DNA from 2 places in the Thermoanaerobacter ethanolicus JW 200 genome. Region 1 is predicted to be linked to the other one. Evidence: predicted binding sites of a transcription regulator. Region 1 holds the regulator's gene; the other holds the start of a gene.
What was found. Region 1 encodes ArgR, which controls arginine synthesis, uptake and breakdown. Its sites were predicted from a motif close to ANTGNATAAANATACA; they were not measured.
Positions count from the first base shown of each region.

Region 2: the regulator ArgR is predicted to act here: its motif matches at 2,167-2,182, upstream of argC (N-acetyl-gamma-glutamyl-phosphate reductase).

Region 1 covers NZ_CP033580.1:1,792,204-1,800,232, forward strand. Annotated here, with positions in the region: gene EB239_RS08950 (TlyA family RNA methyltransferase) at 1-96, shown strand, start outside; gene EB239_RS08955 (NAD(+)/NADH kinase) at 146-997, shown strand; gene EB239_RS08960 (transposase) at 1,204-2,481, opposite strand; gene EB239_RS08965 (arginine repressor) at 2,680-3,135, shown strand; gene recN (DNA repair protein RecN) at 3,153-4,853, shown strand; gene spoIVB (SpoIVB peptidase) at 4,973-6,286, shown strand; gene spo0A (sporulation transcription factor Spo0A) at 6,370-7,152, shown strand; gene steA (putative cytokinetic ring protein SteA) at 7,391-8,029, shown strand, end outside.
Region 2 covers NZ_CP033580.1:123,351-131,379, reverse strand. Annotated here, with positions in the region: gene EB239_RS00775 (sulfide/dihydroorotate dehydrogenase-like FAD/NAD-binding protein) at 1-625, opposite strand, end outside; gene EB239_RS00770 (NADP-dependent isopropanol dehydrogenase) at 820-1,878, opposite strand; gene argC (N-acetyl-gamma-glutamyl-phosphate reductase) at 2,240-3,274, shown strand; gene argJ (bifunctional glutamate N-acetyltransferase/amino-acid acetyltransferase ArgJ) at 3,316-4,536, shown strand; gene argB (acetylglutamate kinase) at 4,533-5,432, shown strand; gene EB239_RS00750 (acetylornithine transaminase) at 5,419-6,603, shown strand; gene carA (glutamine-hydrolyzing carbamoyl-phosphate synthase small subunit) at 6,605-7,675, shown strand; gene carB (carbamoyl-phosphate synthase (glutamine-hydrolyzing) large subunit) at 7,662-8,029, shown strand, end outside.

The DNA.
Region 1 (8,029 bases):
AATATAGAATATTTAATTTACGGCAAAAAGGGAATTGAAAAGCAACACAATTTTGACATTACGAAAATTGTAAAAGAGGCATTTAAAAATTTGTAGCAGGAAAATTTGTTTTTTTGTAGAATATGATAAATGTGGTGATATTATAATGAAAAAAGTCGGTGTAATTCCAAATATTAATAAAGATAAAGACTTAGAAGTGACAAAATCTGTAGTAAAATGGCTATTGGAGCATGGTTCTGAACCATATCTTAACGAAATAGTTGCGTCTAAAATGGGTTATGATGAATACGGTAGAAAATCTACAGATATATATAGTAAATGCGATTTTATAATTGCTTTAGGTGGAGATGGTACTATTTTAAATGTTGCAAGGCTTTGTGCGCCTTTTGACACGCCTATTTTTGCCGTGAATTTAGGTCATCTTGGATTTCTTACGGAAGTAGATGTAAATGAGGTGTTTGTTTCTTTAGATAAAATATATAAAGGAGAATATACAGTAGAAAAAAGGATGATGCTAGAGGCAAATGTAGTTAAAAATGATATGGAGATTATTAATTTTAGAGCTTTGAATGATATTGTCATTACAAGAGGAGCTTTTTCAAGAATGGCTCGTATAAATACCTATGTCAATAATAACTATGTAGATACTTATTTAGCAGATGGAGTAATAATTGCAACTCCTACTGGTTCAACTGCTTATTCACTTTCAGCAGGAGGTCCTATTGTATATCCTACAGTAGAAGTTATAATAATAACACCTATATGTCCCCATACTTTATATTCAAGGTCTATAATAGTTTCACGAGAGGATGTCCTCAGGTTGGAAATAAGCGAAGAGAATCAAGATTTAATGATAACAACCGACGGACAACAGGGATATAAACTTGATTATAGAGATATAATTTACATTAAAAAAAGCAATGAATATACCAATCTTATAAAAGTAAAAAATACCAATTTTTTTGACTTATTGAGGGACAAACTTACAGAAAGATAAAATAGGGATGTGCAAAATTAATTAAAATAATCACGAACAAAAACCAAAATATGTATGACATACAATATATAGTAATCAACACTGACAATCAAACATAAAGGAAGTGGTAAGGGAAAAGAAAAGGCAAAAAGAGGAGCTAAAAAAGGGCATAAATATCCTGTAGAAGTCAAATGTTAAAAAATGGCATGAACTAAATTCAGCAAAAGTTAAGCCGATTGCATCAGAGCACTAAGAGACTTAAACTCATCAAATTTACCCAGTTTAATAGCTACAATAGCGACAGTAAGCAAAGTAATATGGCCAAAAGTATTAAGGTTGCTGACAGAATTAATATTTCTAACATAAGCCTTTTCAAAATCTAGAGCTTTAAATCGAGAATTATATCTTTCTGATTCTACTCTTAGTCTATAGACAGCCTTAAAATATAGGGAGTCTCTATTAATAGAAGACCTATAATCAGAAGATATAATAGCATACTTAGTACAGCCTCTATGCTTTTTGCCATTAAAATATTTAGGATGCTTTATAGGGCAGGCAGAGTCATCTTTAGAATTACAGAACTTGCAAACAAATTTTTGCTTAATAAAACCATCAAAATACTGCTTGCCGTCTTTGAGCATTTTAATACCTGCTTCACAAACCATATAACCATCATCAGTCAGTGGGGGACTTTTAGAATTACGCTTGTTAAGAGGAATAAAACAATGACCATGGAGAGTATCTCTAACAAAATTATAAACTCTCTTAACATCATACCCCTTATCGGCAATAAAATTAACATACTTAAGGTTAAACCACTTATTAGTCTTTTCAAGTAAAGACAAAGCAACTTCAAAATCGGGGACATCAGCGGGAGTAGTAGTTTCAGCGATAGGTAATCCAGAGATAGCATCAACAATAATATGATTTTTATAGCCCCAATAAAACTTATAACGTTTATTAGAAGAATCATTAGAAGCAGAATAAACGCCTAATTTACAATCCTTATCAGACTTAGGCTGATTATCTTTAGAGAATTTATTTTTAGAAAAAGACTTAGGGTTATTTAACTTAGTGTTAGCTTTAATAGGGGTAGAGTCCATGGAAATAAACTCACCAGAGATAATGCCCATATTTTTGAGGATATTGACTTGATTTTGAAAGATAGAGGTCAAATAATCATGAGAGAACTCATTAATAAAACGGCGGAAAGTCCAATAAGAAGGAAGAGGTTTAAGGATGTTAAAGCCACAAAGATGAGCAATGATAAGATTATTGCGGAGATAATCTAAAAGGTCAGAAATTGTACCGAATCTTTCAGCTTTCATAACAATAAAAGCTCTAAACATTGCATGATGAGAATAACCCTTACGGCCAGGACTAGAGGAAGGGAATTCAGGTATTGAAGACAAGTCTAGATTTTTAAACATAGAAGAATAGAAATCAATTTTAGACAGAGAAGTAAAGAGTTCAGGTATATTTAAAAGCAATTGAAGCTGGTACATGTAGGATTTCCCCCTCCTTAAAAAATATTTTCATGCGGTATATATAATAATTCGACAAATGGGAGGGGAAATCCTACATAAAAGATAAAAAATTCAAGAGTGATAGGAAAAAAGTATGTCTGTAGAATGGCTTAAATTAAGGCTTCTGAATTTTGCACAAGTCTAGAAAGATAAAAAGTAAAAGAGGTGAAGATTACTATGATGAAAATAGCTCGACACGCAAAAATTCTTGAAATAATCTCTGAAAAAGAAATTGAAACACAGGAAGAGTTAGCAGCTGAACTTCAAAAACAAGGTATTGATGTGACTCAAGCGACTGTGTCAAGAGATATAAAAGAATTGAGACTGATAAAAGTTTTAACAGAGGATGGAAAAAGATATAAATACGCCCCGATGGGAAAAGTAGATAGCCATATTACAGATAGACTAATGACTTTATTATCTGAGTCTATAGTGAGCGTGGATTATGCTGGAAATATCATAGCTATAAAAACGTTATCAGGCACAGCTCCCGCAGCAGCAGAGGCGATTGATACATTAAATTGGAAAGATATAGTTGGAACTTTAGCAGGTGACAATACCATTTTTGTTTTAGTGAGAAATGAAGAAGCTGTTCAAGAGCTATTGGAGAAATTCAGAAAGTTAGTTAAGTGATTTTTGGGGGTTTTGTTATGCTTTTAGCACTTAGCATCCAAAACGTTGCACTTATTGACAAGGCAGAAATACAATTTGAAGAAGGATTCAATGTATTAACTGGAGAAACAGGAGCAGGGAAATCTATAGTTATAGACTCGGTTTTGCTGCTTTTAGGTAGTCGAGCCAGTAGAGATATAATACGTACTGGTGAAGAAAAAGCTATCGTAGAAGGAATATTTTTTGTGGATTCTAACAAGGATAAAATTGTAGAAATTTTAGAAGAAGTAGGTTTGAGCTTAGAAGAGGATGATACTTTGATAATAAATAGAGAAATTACAAGCAGTGGAAGAAGTTATTGTAGGATAAATGGCAGAATAGTGCCTCTTTCTTTTTTGAGTAAAATAGGTGCTTTCTTGGTAGATATTTTAGGTCAACATGAGCATCAGTTTCTTTTAGACAATACAAAACATCTTTCTATTTTAGATAATTTTGGTGACCAAAAGTTTAAAAGTTTAAAAGAAAAATTTAAAGAGCTGTTAGAAGAAGATAGAAAGATACAAAATGAGATTTCAAGTTTTTTTAAAGATGAAAAAGAAAAGAATGAAACAATTGATCTTTTGAAGTATCAAATTGAAGAGATTGAAAAGGCGAATTTGAGCGTAGAAGAGGAAACACAGTTGTTAGAAAAAAGAAATTTGCTTATGAATTTCGAAAAATTATTTACTGCTATGAATTCTAGTTACAAAATTTTGTACGAAGGTAGTGGGAGCTTTTCTGTTTTAGATAATTTACATGTTGTAATAAAAAATTTAGAAACAGCCTTTTCTATAGAGGAAAAGCTTAAAGGTTTAAAAGATAAGCTGGAGAATATTCTCTATGAATTAGAGGATTGTGCTTTACAGGTACGGGATTACTTGAATGGCTTAGATTTTAACCAGCAAAGTTTAGAGGAAATAGAAATACGATTAGATCAAATAAATTCCTTGAAAAGAAAATATGGACCTACAATACAGCATATTTTAGAATTTAAAGAAAATAAAAAAAGAGAATTAGAGAATATATTAAATTTTGAAGAAAAGCAAGAAGAATTGAAGCTTAAGCAGCAAAAGTTATGGAAAAAAATTTTAGAAGTTGGTGAAGCATTACATCTCAAAAGGAAGCAAATAGCAGATAACATAGAAAAAAATATAAATCAAATTTTAGTTGAACTTAATATGCCAAATGCTTATTTTAAAGTGAATATAGAAAAAATGGAAGAACCTACTGAAACAGGATTTGATAAAATTGAATTTTTAATTTCTACAAATATAGGAGAGCCTTTAAAACCTTTGTCTAAAATTGCTTCTGGTGGCGAGCTTTCGAGAATTATGCTGGCATTAAAAACTATTCTCGCTTCCGCAGATGGAATTTCCACTTTGATTTTCGACGAAGTTGATACAGGAATAAGCGGGAAAACTGCCCAATTAGTAGCTGAAAAAATGGCGTATCTTTCTAAAAAACATCAATTGATTTGTGTGACTCATTTACCTCAAATCGCTTCTATGGCAGATACACATTATCGAATCTCCAAAATTACAAAAAATGAAAGAACTTATATAAATGTGGAAAAACTTGACTATCAAGGTAAAATAAATGAATTAGCTCGTATTATGGGAGGATCACATGTTACTCAGACTACTTTAGAACATTCAAAAGAATTATTAGATATTGCATCTCAATTTAAAAGCAAAATTTAATATTTTAGTTTAATCTCACTTCCTTTTACTATCGGATAATATATTGACAGTATATAAAGCTTTAAAAAAGGTTAAGTTAATTTTAGATTAAAATAAGCTGCAAAAAAGGAAGTGAGAGAATGACAAAAAATACAGTAAAATTGCTACTTTTTATATCCTTAAGCTTTTTTTTAGTATTTGCAAATTATTTTACTCCTATACAAGATATAGCGAAAACTCCCTCAAGTTTTAAATTTTTTCAAGGTGAAAAAGTTAATTATAACTTTAATATACCAATAAAAGTAAGTTTTCAAGCTGATAAAAAAGGTTTTTTAAAAATTAATGAGACAGAAGATAAAAATGTTTTAAATTTGAAAGAACCTATTACTATAGAAGCGGTAAACACTGGCACAGTAAATTTGGATTTTAAGCTCTTTGGAATATTTCCTATAAAGCATATCAGTGTTGACATCGTTCCGACAATAAAAGTAGTACCGGGCGGCCAAGCGATAGGGGTCAAGTTAAATACAAAGGGAGTATTAGTAGTAGGCTATTCAGATATAATGGGGGAGGACGGTAAAATTTATAGTCCTTATAAGCAAGGGAAAATACAGATAGGAGATATAATATTAGAAGTCAACGGCAGGGAAATAAAACAAGCAGAAGATATTACTAACATTGCAAATGAATTACGTGGGAAAGCTTTAAAATTAAAAATAAATAGAAAAAATCATATTTTTTATACTACCATTTATCCTATAAAGTCAAAAGAGGATAGACAATACAGAATAGGTCTTTGGGTGAGAGACCACACTGCTGGTATAGGTACTTTAACCTTTTATTATCCTACTAGCAAGATGTATGGAGCTTTAGGTCATGCTATAACTGATATAGATACTGGTCACATGTTATCAGTAGAAAATGGAGAGATTATGAATTCTCGAATTACTTCTATTGACCAAGGAAGAAGAAGTAAACCTGGGGAATTAAAAGGGATTTTTTTAGAAGAAGTTGATACAATAGGGAATATATTAAAAAACACTGAATTTGGAATTTACGGGAATATGTATGAAGACTTTAAGAACGATTTGTATGGCGAGATTCCTATAGCATATCAAAGCCAAATAAAAGAAGGGCCAGCTAAAATATTGGCTACCATTGATAATACAGGTATACAGCAATTTGATATTGAAATTATCAAAAAAGCGTATCAAGAAACTCCTAGCCCTAAAAGTATGATAATTAAAATTGTTGACAAGAATTTATTAAAAAAGACTGGAGGCATAATACAGGGTATGAGTGGTAGTCCTATTATACAAGATGGAAAACTGGTAGGAGCAGTTACTCACGTTTTTGTGAATGACCCTACAAAAGGATATGCTGTTTATGCAGAATGGATGATTAATGAAATGAATAATCTACTTAATAATAAACAAGTCTTTACAAATAATTAAAATTTTTTGGGAAAAAGAAGGAAATTCAATTATTATGTAGAATAAATATTATATACTAATATTAGCAATGGGAGGTTAAATAATTGGTTAAGAAGATTAGAGTAGGGATAGCAGATGATAACAAAGAATTTGCTACTATTTTAGCTGAGTATTTATCTACTCAAGAAAATATTGAAGTGGTTGGTGTTGCCAATGACGGCAACCAAGCGATTGAACTCATTAAAAATCAACCGCCAGATTTGTTAATTTTAGATATTATAATGCCATATTTAGATGGCATTGGTGTTTTGGAAAAGATAAATGAAGAACAATTAAAAAAGCCTAAAATTTTAGTCTTATCTGCAGTAGGCCAAGAAAAAATAACTCAACGGGCTATTGCATTAGGGGCAGATTATTATATTTTAAAACCTTTTGATTTAGCTATGTTGTCAAAAAGGATTTCTGAGCTTATGGAGCCTGAATTAGATGTAGTATCAAAGACTGTATTTCCTGTGGTAAAAGCGAAGAAAAATTATGACCTTGAAGCAATGATTACAGAAATTATTCATGAGGTAGGAGTACCAGCTCATATAAAAGGCTATATGTATCTAAGAGATGCTATTTCTCTTGTTATTAGCAATATGGAGTATTTAAATTCTGTAACTAAAATGTTATATCCTAAAATTGCTGAAAAGTACAATACTACTCCTAGCAGAGTAGAAAGAGCTATAAGGCATGCAATAGAAGTTGCTTGGAGCAGGGGCAAAACAGAAGTCTTAAATGAACTTTTTGGATATACTATAAATGACGAAAAAGGTAAGCCGACAAACTCAGAATTCATCGCGCTTATTGCTGATAAATTGAGGTTGGGGATGAAAGCGGGGTAAAAGGGGCAGATACCTGCTTTCTCTTTTTTAACCTCCCATTTCAAAAGGGCAACAAACATAAAATAGGGCGATAAATATTGAATTTTCACGGCGACAAATAAGTTATGTCCTCTGTTTGTTAAAAAAACAAATAGAGGGCATATTTTATGTGATTGACATGTTGACTTTTTATTTCATGTAAAAATTTTTTATGCTATAATAATAAACAATGGGATGTTACTTTATGGAGGAAGCTTGTATGCAAATAACAGGTACAATTAAAATGGATAAAAGAACTAAAAATTTAGTAAAAAGACTAAATTCTGGAGAAATAGCTATAATTGACCATAGAGATATAGATGAAGTGGCTGCTGAATCCTTAGTTGAAAAAAAAGTTTTGGCAGTCATAAATGCTGATAAGTCTATAAGTGGCAGATATCCTAACATGGGGCCTTCTATTTTATGTGAGGCTGGAATTCCAATTATTGACGATGTTGGGAAGGATATTTTTGATTTGTTGAAAGAAAATGACAAAATCACTATAATAGATAATGAAATATATAAAGATGGTGTGTTTATAAAAAGCGGGAAACTTCTTACAAAGGACGTTATAAACTATAAATTGCAGGAAAGTCGCGAAAACATAGGTGTTGAATTAGATAAGTTTATTGAAAATACATTGGAGTATGCAAAAAAAGAAAAATATTTTATTTTGGGTGGTGTTGAATTACCTAATACTAAAACTCGTTTTAAAAATAGACATGCTCTTGTGGTTGTTAGAGGAAAGGATTACAAAGAAGATTTGTTTACAATAAAACAGTATATTAACGATGTAAAACCGATTTTAATAGGGGTAGATGGAGGGGCAGATGCTCTTTTAGAGTTTGGCCTTGTTCCT
Region 2 (8,029 bases), 1.2 Mb from region 1:
CCATAGTGGGTATGCCATAGGGCTTGGTAATTTCGCTTCCTATTTTCATCAAAATCGGGGGACCTATGATAATAATCTCATCAAATTTTTCACCTTGTTCTAAAAGCTCTTTAAGTACTACTGTGACAAACCCATGGCGGCCTTTTGAGCCATCGTCGGTGCAGATATACATCCTGTCACTTACAGCTTTTATCTCTTCTTCCAAGATTAGCAATTCAGCTGTCCTAGCACCTATAATAGAAACTACTTCTACCCCCTGCTGATGAAGCATTTTGAGTTTAGGATAAAGTGGAGCAATACCAAGGCCTCCGCCTATTCCTAAAACTTTCTTGTGATTAGGAAACTCCACTGGAACTCCTAATGGGCCAACAAAGTCCTCTATATAGTCTCCCGCTTCCAAAGTCCCCAGCTCACGGGTGGTTTTACCTACCTCTTGGAATACTATTGTAACAGTGCCATTCTGGGCATCGTAGTCCGCAATAGTAAGGGGAATCCGCTCTCCTCCTTCTTTTATCCTTAGTATAACGAATTGGCCTGGCCTTGCTTTTTTAGCCACTAGTGGTGCCTCTATTACAAACAACTTGATGGAAGGTGCCAATTCTCTTTTTTCTAAAATTTTGAACATGATAATCCTCCTCTTCTATTAAGATTTCAGCAATATTTTATCACTTTCGAAGATATTATTAGTATTAATGACAATAAAAATGTTACGAAAATAACTATTTATTGTTATTTTTTAACAAAAGGCCGATGTGTCACAAAAAAAAACCGTTGTATTTAGCTTTATCAACATAAAAATGGGGGTTTAAGTCCCCATTTTTATGTTAATATCACAACAGGTTTGATTAGGTCTTTTGGTTTATCTTTCATCAGCATTAGAGCTTTTTCAATATTATCAAATCCTTGAAAAACATGAGTGACGAGTTTGGAAGGATCGACACGCTTATAAAAAACAAGGTCAATCAGTCTTTCCATTCTTAGACGTCCACCAGGGCATAAACCGCCTTTTATAGCTTTATGAGCCATGCCGCAACCCCATTCAAGACGAGGAACAGGCAGAACATCTCCTTCGCCAAAATAATTTACATTAGCGATGGTGCCGCCTGGTTTAACAATCTTAACTGCTGTAGCCATAATGTCAGCATTTCCTCCAGCGATGATGGCAGCATCAACACCTTTGCCTTCCGTTAAATCCATAATCTGGCTTTCGATAGGACCATTTTTATAGTTTACAATATCAGTAGCTCCATAGTATTTTGCAGCATCTACACAAACAGGTCTACTGCCTACTGCAATAATTCTTCCAGCACCCCGCAATTTGGCACCAGCGACTGCCATAAGACCTACTGGACCAATACCCAAAACCGCTACCGTTGCACCTAATTCTATTTCTGCCAGTTCGGCTCCGTGAAAGCCAGTAGTCATCATATCGGGAATCATAACTGCAGCTTCCAATGGAATTTCCTTAGGCAGATGTGCTAAATTCATATCAGCATCGTTCACATGAAAAAATTCACCAAAAACACCATCTTTTATATTCGAAAATTTCCAGCCTGCCAGCATTCCACCAGAGTGTTGGTGATATCCTCTTTGTACTTCAGAGGTTCGCCAATCAGGGGTAATAGCTGGTACAACAACGCGATCACCAGGTTTAAAATCTTTTACCTCACTACCTACTTCAACTACTTCACCTACAGCTTCGTGACCGAGTATCATGTTATGTCTTTCGCCAATAGCACCTTCAAAAACGGTATGAACGTCCGAAGTGCAAGGGGCCACAGCTAGAGGTCTTACGATAGCGTCAAAAGGGCCGGGAGTAGGCTTTTCTTTTTCAATCCAACCGACTTTACCGATACTGAGCATTGCAAAACCTTTCATTATTAAGACACCTCCTGAAATACTGGGAAAGTTATTAATGTGAATACTAGCTAACCCGTTAATTATTAATAATTTATTTTATAATTGTATACAGTATACAATTTATAATATAACACATCGTTAGGAATTTGTCAATCATTATTTTTTATTTTTGCGAAATAATTTAACGAAATTTTTTATGAAAAACTCTTGAAAAAATTTTTTATGGTGGTATAATGTAAAATAAAAGTTGTATAATTATAAATTAAATATTGTATTTATGCATTAAAAAATATTTTTTTAACACTTTATGCATAAATATAAATCAAAGCGTATATATATTAATAAATGACAGGGGATGTAAAAGAGGGAGGCACTTTAAATGGTGAGAGTAGGAATATTTGGGGCAACGGGTTATACAGGAGTCGAACTTATAAGAATTCTCTCAAAGCATGAAAAAGTAGAGATAAAATATCTTTCTTCTCAAAGTTATAATACCAAAGCAATTTCGGATGTTTATTCATCCCTCATTGGTTTTTGCGACAAAGAGTTGGAAGAGTTAAGCCTAGAAAAGGCAATGTCAGAATGCGATGTCATATTTACGGCTTTGCCTTCAGGTCATGCTTCAAAAATCGCCAGAGAAGCTGTAAAAAAAGGAGTAAAGGTGATTGACTTAGGAGCTGACTTTAGATTTGACGATTACTCTGTCTATAAAGAATGGTATGGTGGAGATTATGAAAATTATGAAGGTATTAAAAGGGTATATGGTCTTCCGGAAGTTTACAGAGATACTATAAAAGAGGCTCAAGTTGTAGGAAATCCTGGATGTTATCCTACAAGCGTTATATTAGGGCTTATGCCTCTTTTGAAAAATGGCATAATAGAGGGGAATGTAATTGTTGATTCAAAGTCAGGCGTATCAGGGGCAGGTCACAATCCCTCCCATAACAATATGTATGCAGAATGCAATGAAAACATAAAAGCGTATAATGTTGCAAAGCATAGACATATCCCAGAGATGGAGCAAGAGCTTTCAAAAGTTTTTGGTGAAAAAGTGTCTGTTGTGTTTACTCCCCACCTTACGCCAATGACAAGAGGAATTTTAAGTACTATGTACTGCAAACTAAAAAAAGATATGGATGTAAACACTGTTTATAATATTTACACCGATTTTTATAAAAATGAGTATTTTGTAAAAGTGTTACAACCTGGCGATTACCCTGCAACAAAAAATGTTTATGGGTCGAATTTTTGTCACATAGGGTTTGAAGTTGATAAACATACTAATACTTTAATAGTGATGTCTGCAATTGATAATCTCGTTAAAGGGGCGTCAGGCCAGGCAGTGCAAAATATGAATATTATGTTTGGAATAGATGAAAATACTGGACTTGATATAGTTCCAATATATCCGTAGATAAAAACACAAACAAAAAAAGGGATTTGGAGGATTTGATAATGGAAGAGTTGGAGATTTTAGAAGGAAGTATTGAACTGCCGAAAGGCTTTTTGGCTTCGGGTATCTTTGCAGGAATTAAAAAAAGCAAAAAAGATGTCGCACTCATATATTCAGAAAAAGTGGCAAATGCAGCGGCTGTATTTACAACGAATAAGGTTAAAGCAGCGCCAGTCCTTCTTGATATGAAAAGAATAGAAAAAGGTATAGCACAGGCGATCATTATAAACAGTGGCAATGCCAATGCCTGCACAGGAGAAAAAGGTTTTGAGGATGCTGTTAACATGGCCAAAAAAGTGTCACAACTTCTTAAAATAGATGAAGAAAATGTGCTGGTATGTTCTACAGGGGTTATTGGTGCACCTCTTCCTATGGAAAAAGTTTTAAAAGGGATTGAGGCTGCGGCAGAAAATCTTTCAACAGAGGGTGGGTACCAAGCGGCTGAAGCTATAATGACAACAGATACTTTTTTAAAAGGTGTGACAGCCAAGTTTGTAATAGAAGGTAAAATTGTTACAATGACAGGGTTTGCAAAAGGGTCAGGTATGATACATCCAAATATGGCGACAATGCTTTCTTTTATACTTACAGATGCGAGTATAACTAAAGTTGCATTAAACAAAGCTTTTAAAGAAACTGTAGACAAAACTTATAACATGATTTCTGTTGATGGAGATATGAGCACAAATGATACAGCGGTAATACTTGCAAATGGGGAAGCGCAAAACAAAATAATAGAAGAAGGGACTCATGAGTTTGATGTGTTTTATAAAGCCTTAGAGTATGTGAATAAAACTCTTGCAAAACTTATTGTGAAGGATGGGGAAGGAGCAACTAAGTTCATGGAAGTAAATGTAATAAATGCAAAAACTGAAAAAGATGCAAGATTAGCTGCAAAGTCTATCGTAAACTCAAATCTTGTAAAGACAGCTATATTCGGTGAAGATGCCAACTGGGGAAGGATTCTCGCGGCAGTGGGATATTCAGGAGCAGATTTTGACGCAAGTAGAGTTGACATATATTTAAAAAGCATGAAAGGAGAAATTAAAGTTTGTGAAAACGGAGGTTACATCTTTTTTGATGAGGCTTTAGCCAAAGAAATTTTAAAAGAAAAAGAGATTACTGTAACCGTAGATATGAAGGCCGGGGAATATAGTGCGACTTCTTGGGGGTGCGACTTAAGCTATGACTATGTAAAAATTAACGGGAGTTATAGAACATGATTAGAAAGCAAAAATATGGTGACGAAATCGCAAAAGCCCATGTTTTAATAGAAGCACTCCCTTATATTAAAAAGTTCTCCGGCAAGACAGTTGTAATAAAATACGGTGGAAGTGCAATGTTAGACTGCAATTTAAAAAGAATGGTAATGCAGGACATTGTATTGATGAAATTTGTAGGATTAAACCCCGTAGTTGTACATGGCGGTGGACCAGAAATAAATAAGATGCTAGAAAAGTTAGGGATAGAGTCAAAATTTGTAAATGGACTGCGGGTTACTGACGAAGCCACTATGGAAATTGTTGAAATGGTGCTGACAGGTCGTATCAACAAAGAAATTGTATCCTTGATCAATGAACTAGGGGGCCAGGCGATTGGCGTAAGCGGGAAAGATGGGAGACTTTTAAAGGCGGAAAAAGATACCTCAAACGGCGACATAGGATACGTAGGAAAAATTGTAGATGTAAACATAGATGTAATAACGATGATGCTGGAAAAAGGCTATATACCTGTTATTGCACCGACATCTTTCGGAGATGACGGCAAAACATACAATGTAAATGCGGATACTGCAGCAGGAAAAATCGCAGAAGCATTAAAGGCTGAAAAACTAATTTTACTTACAGATGTCGAAGGAATTCTATCAAATATAAATGATAAAAGTAGCCTAATATCCCGAATGGACTTAGAGCATGCAAAAGAATTTATGAATTCGGGACGCATAAACGGTGGAATGATACCAAAACTTGAATGTTGCATAAAAGCTGTTGAAAATGGCGTGAAAAGAGCTCACATCATTGACGGAAGGCTTACACATTCATTGCTTCTTGAAATTTTTACTGATGAAGGAATAGGTACTATGATAGGAAAGGAATGTTTTGACGATGATAACCTCTGAGGATAAGAAATATCTAATGAATACTTACAGCAGATACCCTATTACCCTGGTAGAGGGAAAAGGGACAAAAGTGTGGGATGACAAAGGGAATGTTTATCTCGATTTTGTTGCAGGCATTGCAGTAAATTCACTGGGGCATTGTCATCCGGCATTAGTTGATGCTATAAAGAACCAATCCGAAAAACTTATACACTGTTCTAATCTTTATTGGAATGAGAATCAGATACAACTTGCAAAGACAATCGCGGAAAACTCCTTTGGGGACAAGGTATTTTTTGTAAATAGTGGTGCAGAAGCAAATGAAGGCGCAATAAAACTTGCCAGAAAATATGCCTCATTAAAATACGGTAGTAAAAGGTACAAAGTTATATCTGCCAAAAATTCTTTTCACGGTAGAACTTTTGGGGCACTTACTGCGACAGGTCAAGAGAAATATCACAAAGGTTTTGGCCCACTTCTTTCTGGTTTTAAATATGTACCTTTTAATGATATTGACGCTCTTTATGAAGCAATTGATGATGAAGTGTGTGCAATTATGCTGGAAGTAGTGCAAGGCGAAGGTGGTATCCATGAAGCTACACCGGAGTATATAAAGGCAGCAAGAGAAATATGTGATGAAAATGACATTCTCTTTATAATAGACGAAGTTCAGACAGGTATAGGAAGGACGGGAAAACTTTTTGGATATGAACATTACGGCATAACTCCTGACATTATGACTTTAGCAAAGGGATTGGGAGGAGGCTTCCCAATAGGAGCTATTGTCGCAAAAGAGGATAAAGCTGTTTTTCAACCGGGAGACCATGCCTCCACATTTGGCGGGAGTCCTTTAGCTTGCGCCGCAGGAATTGCAGTGATGAATGAAATAACAAAGGAAGGCTTTTTAGATAGTGTGGCTCAAAAAGGCGAGTATTTTAGGAGAAAACTTAAAAATTTAAAGGAGAAATACAGTGTCATAAAAGAGGTGAGAGGAAAGGGCCTTATGATAGGCTGCGAAATGGATATGGAAGAAGCTTCGGATATTGTGACAAAGGCAATGGGAAAAGGCTTACTTATAAATTGTATCAGCCACAATGTTTTAAGATTTGTTCCTCCTCTTACTGTGACAGAAGAGGAAATAGATACGGCGTTAATAATACTGGAGGATGTACTTTGTGAAATGGGGTTTTAGCATGAAAGGTTATTTAAAACTTGAGGATGGAAGCATATTTGAAGGTGAGTTAATAAGCAAAAACAAAAAAGGATATGGAGAGGTTGTTTTTACCACAGGTATGACAGGCTATCAAGAAGCCATAACAGATCCATCTTATGCAGGTCAAATAGTTGTCATGACATATCCTTTAATAGGAAATTACGGCATTAACAAATACGACTTTCAATCAGAAAAGCCTTATATAAGAGGATTTGTGGTACGGGAATATTGCGATAAGCCTAGTAATTTTCAAAGTGAGGAGTCGCTTTTAAGCTATCTTGATAAGCACAACATACCAGTATTATCGGGAATTGATACAAGGGCTTTGACAAAAAAGCTTAGAGAAAATGGAACTATGAGAGGAATTATAACTTGTAACCCTGACGACGACATAGAATTTGACCAAACAAATCTTTTAGAAGAAGTTTCTACAAAAAGGTCATATCGTATAGCGGGTATTGGCCCAAAACTTGCTTTTATTGACCTTGGCACAAAAAAAAGTATTTTAAAGATGCTAAATTCTGTTGGGTTTGATATTTATGTGTTTCCTTATAATACAAGTTATGATGATGTTATGCAAATAAATCCCGATGCAATATTTCTTTCAAATGGACCAGGAGACCCTAAAGATGCAGTTTATGCAATAGAACTTACTAAACAATTTATAGGTATAAAACCTGTGCTTGGAATATGCTTAGGGCATCAAATAATAGCCCTTGCTCTTGGATGTAATACAGTAAAGATGAAATTTGGCCACAGAGGTGCAAATCAACCTGTTAAGGATTTACTAACAAATAAAGACTATATAACTTCTCAAAACCACGGATACGCTGTTGAAGAGGAGTCAATAGATAAAGACAAGATAACTGTAACCCATATAAACTTAAACGATGGAACAGTAGAAGGCATTATGCATAAGTTTCTGCCAGTTTTTTCTGTGCAGTATCATCCTGAGGCATGTCCTGGGCCCCGTGATTCAACAGATATTTTTGATAAATTCATGGATATAGTCATGGTTTACAAAAGGAGGTCTTATTTTGCCGAAGTATAAGGATATTAGTAAGGTTCTGGTAATAGGCTCAGGCCCTATTATAATAGGGCAAGCAGCGGAGTTTGATTATTCAGGAACCCAAGCCTGTAAATCCTTAAAAGAAGAAGGGGTACAAGTCGTTCTGGTAAACAACAATCCAGCTACCATAATGACTGATACTGATATAGCAGATATTGTTTATATTGAAAATCCTACTGTTTCTGTAGTTGAAAAAATAATAGCAAAAGAAAAACCCGATGGAATTCTTGCTACCTTAGGAGGACAGACAGGGCTTAATCTTGCTGTCAAACTTAAAGAAGATGGAATTTTAGATAAATATAATGTAAAACTTTTAGGAACTTCTTTTGAGTCAAT